2 regions of the Pseudoalteromonas sp. ESRF-bin5 genome follow, and region 1 is predicted to be linked to the other one. Evidence: predicted binding sites of a transcription regulator. Region 1 holds the regulator's gene; the other holds the start of a gene.
What was found. Region 1 encodes MetJ, which represses methionine synthesis genes. Its sites were predicted from a motif close to TAGACGTCTAGACGTCTA; they were not measured.

Region 1 (4,306 bases):
TTTTACACTGGTAAGCAAAAAGTTTTAGACACTGGCGGACGTGTTGATCGTTTCAACAAGCGTTTCGGTGCACTTGGTAGCAAGAAGTAATTTTTGCTGTCTCGTTAAATTAAGCACCTTAGGGTGCTTTTTTTATGCTTTTAATTTAGTTATACCAATTTAATAGTAATAACGTTTCGATTTAAAAAATTAAGTTTTACACGAATGGCGTCAATGTTTTTTAATATAGGACAACTAAATAACAAATTATTTAGCTTATTGCTCGATTTTCATATTTCCCTGCTATGCATAACTATTTCCTGTTCTTATTCTGAATATGCATAAACCTTTACAGACAAACCGCAAATTATTCTCTATATTTTTAATTAGTTCATTTTTTAACTAAGTGGTTAAATGCAGCTAACGTGAAGTTATATGTTTTTAAAGTATGTGAATAAGCCTATTTTTGCTTATTTTTATAGTACTTTATTAAGATATTTTATAAAAAATAATGAAAGAACAAATGTGCCTTTAGAATCCGTTATTGGATGAATTTTTATTTATAAAGTGTCGATATAATTTACAAAAGTTATTGAAAAACCTCTTAAAATTAATCGAACTAGCATATAACAGGATAGACCTGATATTGCTTGGAATTTAAAAATAATAAGGGTATCGTAGCCTAAACTTCACCTCTCACTTTTACTTTAATTGCAGGATACAATCGCGTTATGTCAGACTTTCGTGAACAAGCACTACACTATCATTCGCACCCCGTTCCAGGAAAAATTAGCATTGAACTAACAAAGCCTGCTGAAACGGTAAAAGATCTCGCATTAGCATATAGCCCAGGAGTTGCAGAACCCGTACGTGAAATCGCTGCAGACCCTGCAAACGCTTATAAATACACAGGCAAAGGGAATATGGTTGCGGTTATCACTAATGGTACTGCAATTTTAGGCTTAGGTAATTTAGGCCCACTTGCTTCAAAACCTGTAATGGAAGGTAAGGCGTTACTGTTTAAGCGATTTGCTGGCCTTGATTCTATTGATATCGAAGTGAAACACCGCACTACTGAAGACTTTATTAATACAGTTGCTAATATTGCCGACACGTTTGGCGGAATTAACCTTGAAGATATTAAGGCGCCAGAGTGTTTTGAAATAGAAAAAGCATTGATTGAGCGCTGCAGTATTCCGATATTTCATGATGATCAGCACGGTACTGCCATTGTAACTGCTGCGGGTATGTTGAACGCGCTTGAGGTGCAAGGCAAGTCTATCGAAAATGCGACTATTGTGTGTTTGGGTGCCGGTGCTGCTGCGGTTGCTTGTATGGAGCTGTTAATTAAGTGTGGTGCTTTGCGCGAGCACATTTATATGCTTGACCGTAAAGGTGTTATTCATACTCGTCGTGATGACTTAAATGAATACAAAAAACTTTTTGCTAACAATACAGACAAGCGCACGTTGCAAGATGTTATTGAAGATGCAGATGTATTTGTTGGTGTATCGGGGCCTAATCTATTAGCTGCCGATGATTTAAAATTAATGGCAGAAAAACCAGTTGTGTTTGCTTGTTCAAACCCAGATCCAGAAATTGATCCTGCACTGGCTCATTCTGCTCGAAACGATCTAATTATGGCAACGGGTCGATCAGATTACCCTAACCAAGTTAATAATGTTCTGTGTTTTCCGTTTATATTCCGCGGTGCTCTTGATGTACGCGCCAGTGCAATAAATGATGAAATGAAAATTGCAGCTGTAGAAGCGATAAGAAGTATTGCTAAAGAGCCTGTACCTGCTGAAGTACTGACGGCTGCGGGTGTTGATAAGCTGGAGTTTGGTGATAAGTATATTATTCCAAAACCAATGGATCCTCGTTTATTACCACGCATTGCAAAAGCGGTTGCAATAGCTGCTGTAGAGTCAGGTGTTGCACAAATTGATTTACCAGAAAACTATATGGAATAACGACTAAGTCGTAATTTAGACACAAAAAAACCTCAATTAATTGAGGTTTTTTTGTGTCTAAATTACGTTTAATCTTCGTTTAAAACAGGCACTTCTAGCCCCATTTCTTGCATTATTTTTTTCACTTCTTCAGGAACTTTTTCGGCGTTGTCTTTACGTAAGTCGTCGTCGTTAGGCAAAGGTTGACCGGTAAATGCATGTAAAAATGCTTCACAAAGTAATTCACTATTTGTTGCATGACGTAAGTTATTAATTTGACGACGCGTGCGTTCGTCCGTTAATACCTTTAATACATTTAGTGGGATTGAAACGGTAATTTTTTTTACTTGTTCTGATTTTTTCCCGTGTTCTGCGTATGGGTGAATATACTCACCATTCCATTTAGCCATAAGATGTATCGTCGCCTCAGATTAATAATTGCTCATATGCACTACAATGCATATGAATATGCGTGAAATTCTATCGATTTAAAAAAGATAGTCAAATACTAGTTGTTTAGCCATCTGGAGCTTTAAATGTTTTGACATCTTTAATAAGATAAATTACTCTTTTAGACGTCTAAACATCCAAATTAAATAGGTGACGAATATGAGCGAAAAAAATAAAGCAACCATTGCAGTAAGAAGTGGTGTTGAAGCAGACAAGCATCATGGCGCAGTTGTCGCACCTATTTACTTATCAACCACCTATTCGTTTGCCGACTTTGATACAAAGCGTCAATACGATTACGGGCGAAGTGGTAACCCCAATCGTGATATTTTAGCCGAAACCTTGGCTGAGCTTGAAGGTGGCGCACGCGGTATTATTACTGCTACGGGTATGTCTGCCGTTCACTTGGCTACGCAAATCCTGAATCATGACGATACGTTAGTGATCCCACATGATTGTTACGGCGGAAGCTATCGTTTATTTACTTCACTGCAAAAGCGCGGTTTGCTCAAGCTAGAAGTTTTAGATTTAACACAAGCACACAGTTTAGATAAAATTTTAGCAATTAAACCTAAGCTAATTTGGATAGAAACACCAAGTAACCCATTACTACGCTTAACTGATATTAAAGCAATAACCGATGTTGCTAAGCAGTGCGGTGCTTTAGTCGCTGCCGATAACACATTTTTATCACCAGCATTACAAAACCCTATTAAATTTGGTGTTGATATAGTTGTACATTCCACCACCAAGTACATCAATGGTCATTCAGATGTAGTGGGCGGTGCGGTGATTGCTGCTTCACAAGAGCTGGGCGATGAGCTGGCATGGTGGGCAAATAATATAGGTATTACAGGTGCGCCATTTGATAGTTATTTAACATTGCGCGGGTTGCGAACACTAAATGTGCGTTTAAAGCAGCATCAAGAAAACGCATTAGCGATTGCTAAATACCTAGAAAAGTCGGAATTTGTTCGCCAAGTTTATTACCCTGGTCTTGAATCACACCCACAGCATGAATTAGCCAAAGCGCAGCAACTAGGCTTTGGTGGCATGGTGAGTTTTGATATTAAAGGAGACGTAAACGATGCTGCGGCGTTTTTAACCAGCTTACGTGACTTTAGCTTGGCAGAGTCTTTGGGCGGAGTAGAGAGCCTAATATGCCATCCTGCAACCATGACCCATGCTGGCATGGAGCCTAAAGCTCGTCTTGAAGCGGGAGTGGGCGATACACTTATTCGAGTTTCAGTAGGTATAGAAGATATAAACGACTTATTAGCTGATTTAGAGCGCGTGTTTCAGCTTGTAAAGCCAGGCAGTAAAGCAAATTTAAACAAAGGAGCAGGCGGTGACATTAAATTAAGTGCCGCTCATCCAGCGCTTTGGTGAACAATATGACACAAACAGTACATAAATTTGGTGGTTCAAGCCTTAGTTCGGCTCAGCGGTATGAGCGGGTTGCGAGTATTATTTTAGAGCATACTCAGCCGGGCGATTGTGTTGTTGTATCTGCGGCGGGAAAAACAACCGATACTTTAGTAAAGTTATGGCAAAGCTATCAGCAACAAGATACGCATGTCGTTGCTGATATATTGCTGCAATTAAATAATCATCAAACTGATTTAATCACACAGTTACTTCATGCAGATCTTAAGCGAACTGCTTTAACGCGTTTGCATAGTGAACTAACAGCGATTAGTGAATTGATAAAAAACCAAGGCTTGAAAGAAGCTCCCTTGCTTGCTCATGGTGAGGTATGGTCTGCACGCTTATTGGCGCTTTACCTTACGCAATTAAATATTAATGCTTGTGACCTTGATGCTCGAACACTTTTTACATTAAATAATGGGCAATTGTTACATACCCAAAATGCGCAGCAATGTGCGAAGTTTATAACCCCAGACTACATTAATGTTGTCACAGGC
Region 2 (4,306 bases), on a different contig from region 1:
CAGAGTCTTTATTAGGAATAATTAATGATATTTTAGACTTTTCAAAGGTTGAAGCGGGTAAAATAGAGCTAGAACAAAAAGAATTCAATTTTAATACCTTCCTAGAAAATCTTGTAAATATTATTAGCACGCTAGCATCACAAAGAAAAATTGAAGTGGTGTTTGATATTGACCCCTTACTGCCTGACTTTTTTATTGGTGATGCATTAAGACTCAACCAAGTACTATTAAATCTGTTAAATAATGCACTTAAATTTTCAACACGGGGTAAGGTTATATTAGCTGTAAAACTAGTTCAGAAAGTAGATAGTTATTGCAGTGTTGCTTTCTCTATTTCAGATAACGGCATTGGGATGACCCAAGCACAAGTTGACTCACTATTTAAACCTTTTACTCAGGCTGACGTATCGACAACCCGAAAGTTTGGTGGAACGGGGCTTGGTTTGGTAATAAGCAAAACATTGGTCGAACTAATGCAGGGCGATATTACAGTAAACAGCAAATTAAATAAGGGGAGCTGCTTTAGTTTTACTATTCCACTCAATTATTCGACTAAGCAAAATGAGTTTGAAATATCACAAATTAGAGCCAAGCGAGCACTTGTTATTGAGAGTTCAGATAGTCAGTTAACATCATTACAAACGCTGCTTTTAGGTTTTGAAGTAAAATTTGACACTGTAAACAACATCAACCAAGTATTAGACCGGCTAGGCATTCTACATGATTACGATTTTATATTTATAGATTGGCGAACTTTAAATTTAAATCATGATAGTGCTGCGCAGTCTTTGCGCAATAAGCTTAAATTAAATGCAAAAAAGCTAATTGTAATAGCGCCTTGTGAAAATAAAGCGCTAAACGAAAGCCTACTAGGGTTTGGTAATAACACTTATAAAGTACTCATAAAACCAATAATTAAAAGTACTTTGCATAACGTACTTTTACAAATTATGCATATAAAAACACTAAAAAAACCAGAATCACAACAGAGCTTAAATACACAAAACACACTACAAAAACTGCAAGGTATTCATATTTTATTGGTTGAAGATAACCCGCTCAATCAACAAGTAGCTACACAAATACTACGTAAAAATGGCTTAATTGTTGATATTGCTAACGATGGCCTTGAGGCATTAGATGCGCTAAAACATAAAACTTACGATGGTGTGTTAATGGACTGCCAAATGCCTAGAATGGATGGTTATAACGCAGCCACAGAAATAAAAAAACAAGCAAAGTTTAAAAATTTACCCATTATTGCAATGACTGCTAATACAAGAGAAACGGATTTATTAAAGGCGCAAGACTGCGGTATGAATGGCTATATTTCAAAGCCCATTAAGGTTGAAAGTATGTTTGAAGTAATAGCAAAGTGGGTGTGTATTTAATTTTTTTGAGTTGTTTACTTAATAAGCTGGTGAGGTAAAAAAGGCAAGCATTAGCTTGCCAAGAAGGGTGTAAATTAGTTTAACTTTACGCTATTTGTTTCTCAGCTAGGTTGAGCTCCATAGTTGCTTTTAATAAACGGTATAGGTTAATTGATGCGTCAATTTCTTCTTTACGGTTTGTTAAGCTTTCAATGTTTAAACCCAGTGGCACGTCTAGGTGTGCACAGCTTTTTAAAATTGAATCGAGATTTTCGCGGCAAATACGCACCGATTCACTCAAGGTGTTGTCTGCGTCAAGCATGCGCCATTTGGTCGCCTCTGGTACTGAAATACCTAACCACTGCATAAACTCTAGGGTTTTTTCACCGCCACACGGCGTAAACGTTAGTATAATACGTTTTGGTGTAACGCCTTGTGCCTTGCAGGTACGCGCGTAACTTGTTATTAAATCAATAGTAGCTTGAGCATTATAAACCGCTTGCGATATAAAAAATTGGCAACCTTGTGTTGTTTTTTCTATTAAGCGTTCGTGTTCATTACGTTTACTTGCATGTCGCTCTGCAATGGTAACGCCTCCTAAAAAGAAGTCATCACTTTGCTTAGCTAATGTCTTATAAGCGTCAGGTAGGCTTAGTTTAATATCACCTTCCGACGATGGGCTACCTACTAAAACGACATTTTTTAAATCAAACTCGTTTTTAGTTTCATCTAGCCACTCTTTAAATTCAGCCTCACCGCGTTGCGCTACGCTTTTGTAGGTAATTACATCTAGGCGTGATAAGTCTTTTAGCAACTTACTGTACTCACGCGGATCAACCGTTTGTTTAAATGGAAACGGACGAGCCTGATTAGTACGGCTACTCTCATCTTGAATATCGTAAATTACAACACCGTCGTATTCAATTTCGTGTAAGCGGCCTAATAGTTTTTCTGCAATGGTTTTTAACTGCGCTTTATCAGTGCCTATTTTGGGTGGCGTTGTGCCAATAAGATAAACACCTTGATTAGTGTCCTCAATTTTCTCTTGAAGTGATAAAGCCATAATCCTCATTCCAGCTCAATGGTTGATAGATTTAATATAGCAGCCATTTAGACGTCTAGATAGATTTTTTAAGTGAAAGTTTTTCAAGCAACGTGAGGATTATTCATACAAAGGAGTTCCTAAATTAAGTGCATGACACAGTTGTTTACATAATAAAGCGACTGAGGGCTCTTATATTCATTGGCTTTGGGGCATAATTAGTAGTGAAATTGTAAATATTTTGACAACAACTTTGCTCAATTTACTAAAGGACAATTATGAAATTTAAATTATTAGCAACAAGCCTTGCGGTATCACTCGCTTTAACTGGCTGTGCAATGCAAAAAAATGAAACGACGCAAACAGCAAAACAAGAACAAATAAAAAAAGCTGATGACCGTGTTTTTTCACAAGATTACCTAATTGAAGAGCTTGAGAATGGCTTACGTGTAATGGTTGTAAAAACGGATTACCCTGATGTCGTTTCGCTGCAAATACCGGTTTCTGTTGGCTCGCGCAATGAAGTGGAAGCGGGTAAAACTGGTTTTGCTCATTTTTTTGAACATATGGTATTTAAAGGCTCTAAAAAATTTCCGCAAGACGAATACACCGCCATATTCAAAAATGCAGGGGTTGATAACCGTGCATACACTACCAACGATTACACTAACTACCATTTAAACTTTTCAAAGCAGCACCTTGATAAAGTACTTGAGATTGAAGCTGATATTTTCCAAAACTTAACCTACACCGAAGAGCAATTTAGAACCGAAGCATTGACGGTAAAAGGTGAGTACTTAAAAAATAACGCCAGCCCGATTCGCAAGTTATTAAGTGCTGTGCGTGCAGAGGCTTTTGAAAAGCATACTTACAAACACACCACAATGGGCTTTTTTGAAGACATAGAAGCCATGCCAGACCAAATGGCTTACGGTAAAGAGTTTTTTGATAAGTTTTATAAGCCAGAATATGTATCGCTAGTTATTGTGGGTGATGTTGACCCAAAAGCCACAATGGCAATGGTTAAAAAACACTGGGGTGGTTGGGAAAAAGGCAATTACGTTGCCGATATTAAAGCTGAGCCAAAACAGCAAGCTCCTAAATATTTGCATGAACAAAATAAAGCCTTGCCGGGGCATTGGCTATTGGTATCGTATAAAGGTGCTGCGTGGGAACCCGCTAAAAAAGACAGATCTGCACTTGATTTAATCTCGCAGCTTTATTTTTCAAGTAACTCAGATTTATATCAAGAGCTCGTTGTTGATAAACAAATAGCGAGTCAAATGTTTACTTATAATCCAGAAACCAAAGATCCAGGCTTACTGCATGTATTTGTAAAAGTAGAAAACGCTGATGATTTAGCAAAAGCGCGTGATGCAATTAACCGCACTTATGCAATAGCCAGAACAGAATTGGTCGACGCACAAAAATTAAGTGACTTAAAGTCTAACCTTAAATATGGCTTTATTAATGGTTTAGATTCGTCGCAAGCAATTGCATCAACGCTTGCAAGTTACATGCATTTTGAGCGCGACCCTGAGGTTATTAACCAGCTTTATAAATCAGCCGACAACATCACAGCAGAAGATATTAAAGCGGTTGCCAATAAATACTTTGTAGATAACACGCGTACTACCGTGACTATGTCGGCACTTGATAAAGCACCGGGGTTTGCAGAAGAGGCGAGTTTAAGTGCAGTAGTTGCAAAACTTGAACAAGCCCCAGAGGCACCTGTATTTAAAGTGCTTGATAAAACCAATAGCTCGCCGCTGATTGATGTAAACTTTTTATTTAATACAGGGGCAGCTGCTGATCCTCAAGGTAAAAAAGGTGTAGCTGCGCTTACCGCCGCAATGCTTGCTCAAGGTGGGTCGCAAAGCACCAGCTACAAAGA

Region 2: a site for MetJ is predicted at 2,474-2,491, ahead of BCG07_RS15405 (methylenetetrahydrofolate reductase). Genes of this name have one in related genera too.

The regions. Positions count from the first base shown of each region.
Region 1 is NZ_NTLW01000271.1:31,848-36,153, forward strand. Features, by position in the region: gene rpmE (50S ribosomal protein L31) at 1-90, shown strand, start outside; gene BCG07_RS16710 (malic enzyme-like NAD(P)-binding protein) at 711-1,952, shown strand; gene metJ (met regulon transcriptional regulator MetJ) at 2,021-2,341, opposite strand; gene metB (cystathionine gamma-synthase) at 2,541-3,770, shown strand; gene metL (bifunctional aspartate kinase/homoserine dehydrogenase II) at 3,776-4,306, shown strand, end outside.
Region 2 is NZ_NTLW01000249.1:2,859-7,164, reverse strand. Features, by position in the region: gene BCG07_RS15410 (response regulator) at 1-1,391, shown strand, start outside; gene BCG07_RS15405 (methylenetetrahydrofolate reductase) at 1,477-2,433, opposite strand; gene BCG07_RS15400 (M16 family metallopeptidase) at 2,691-4,306, shown strand, end outside.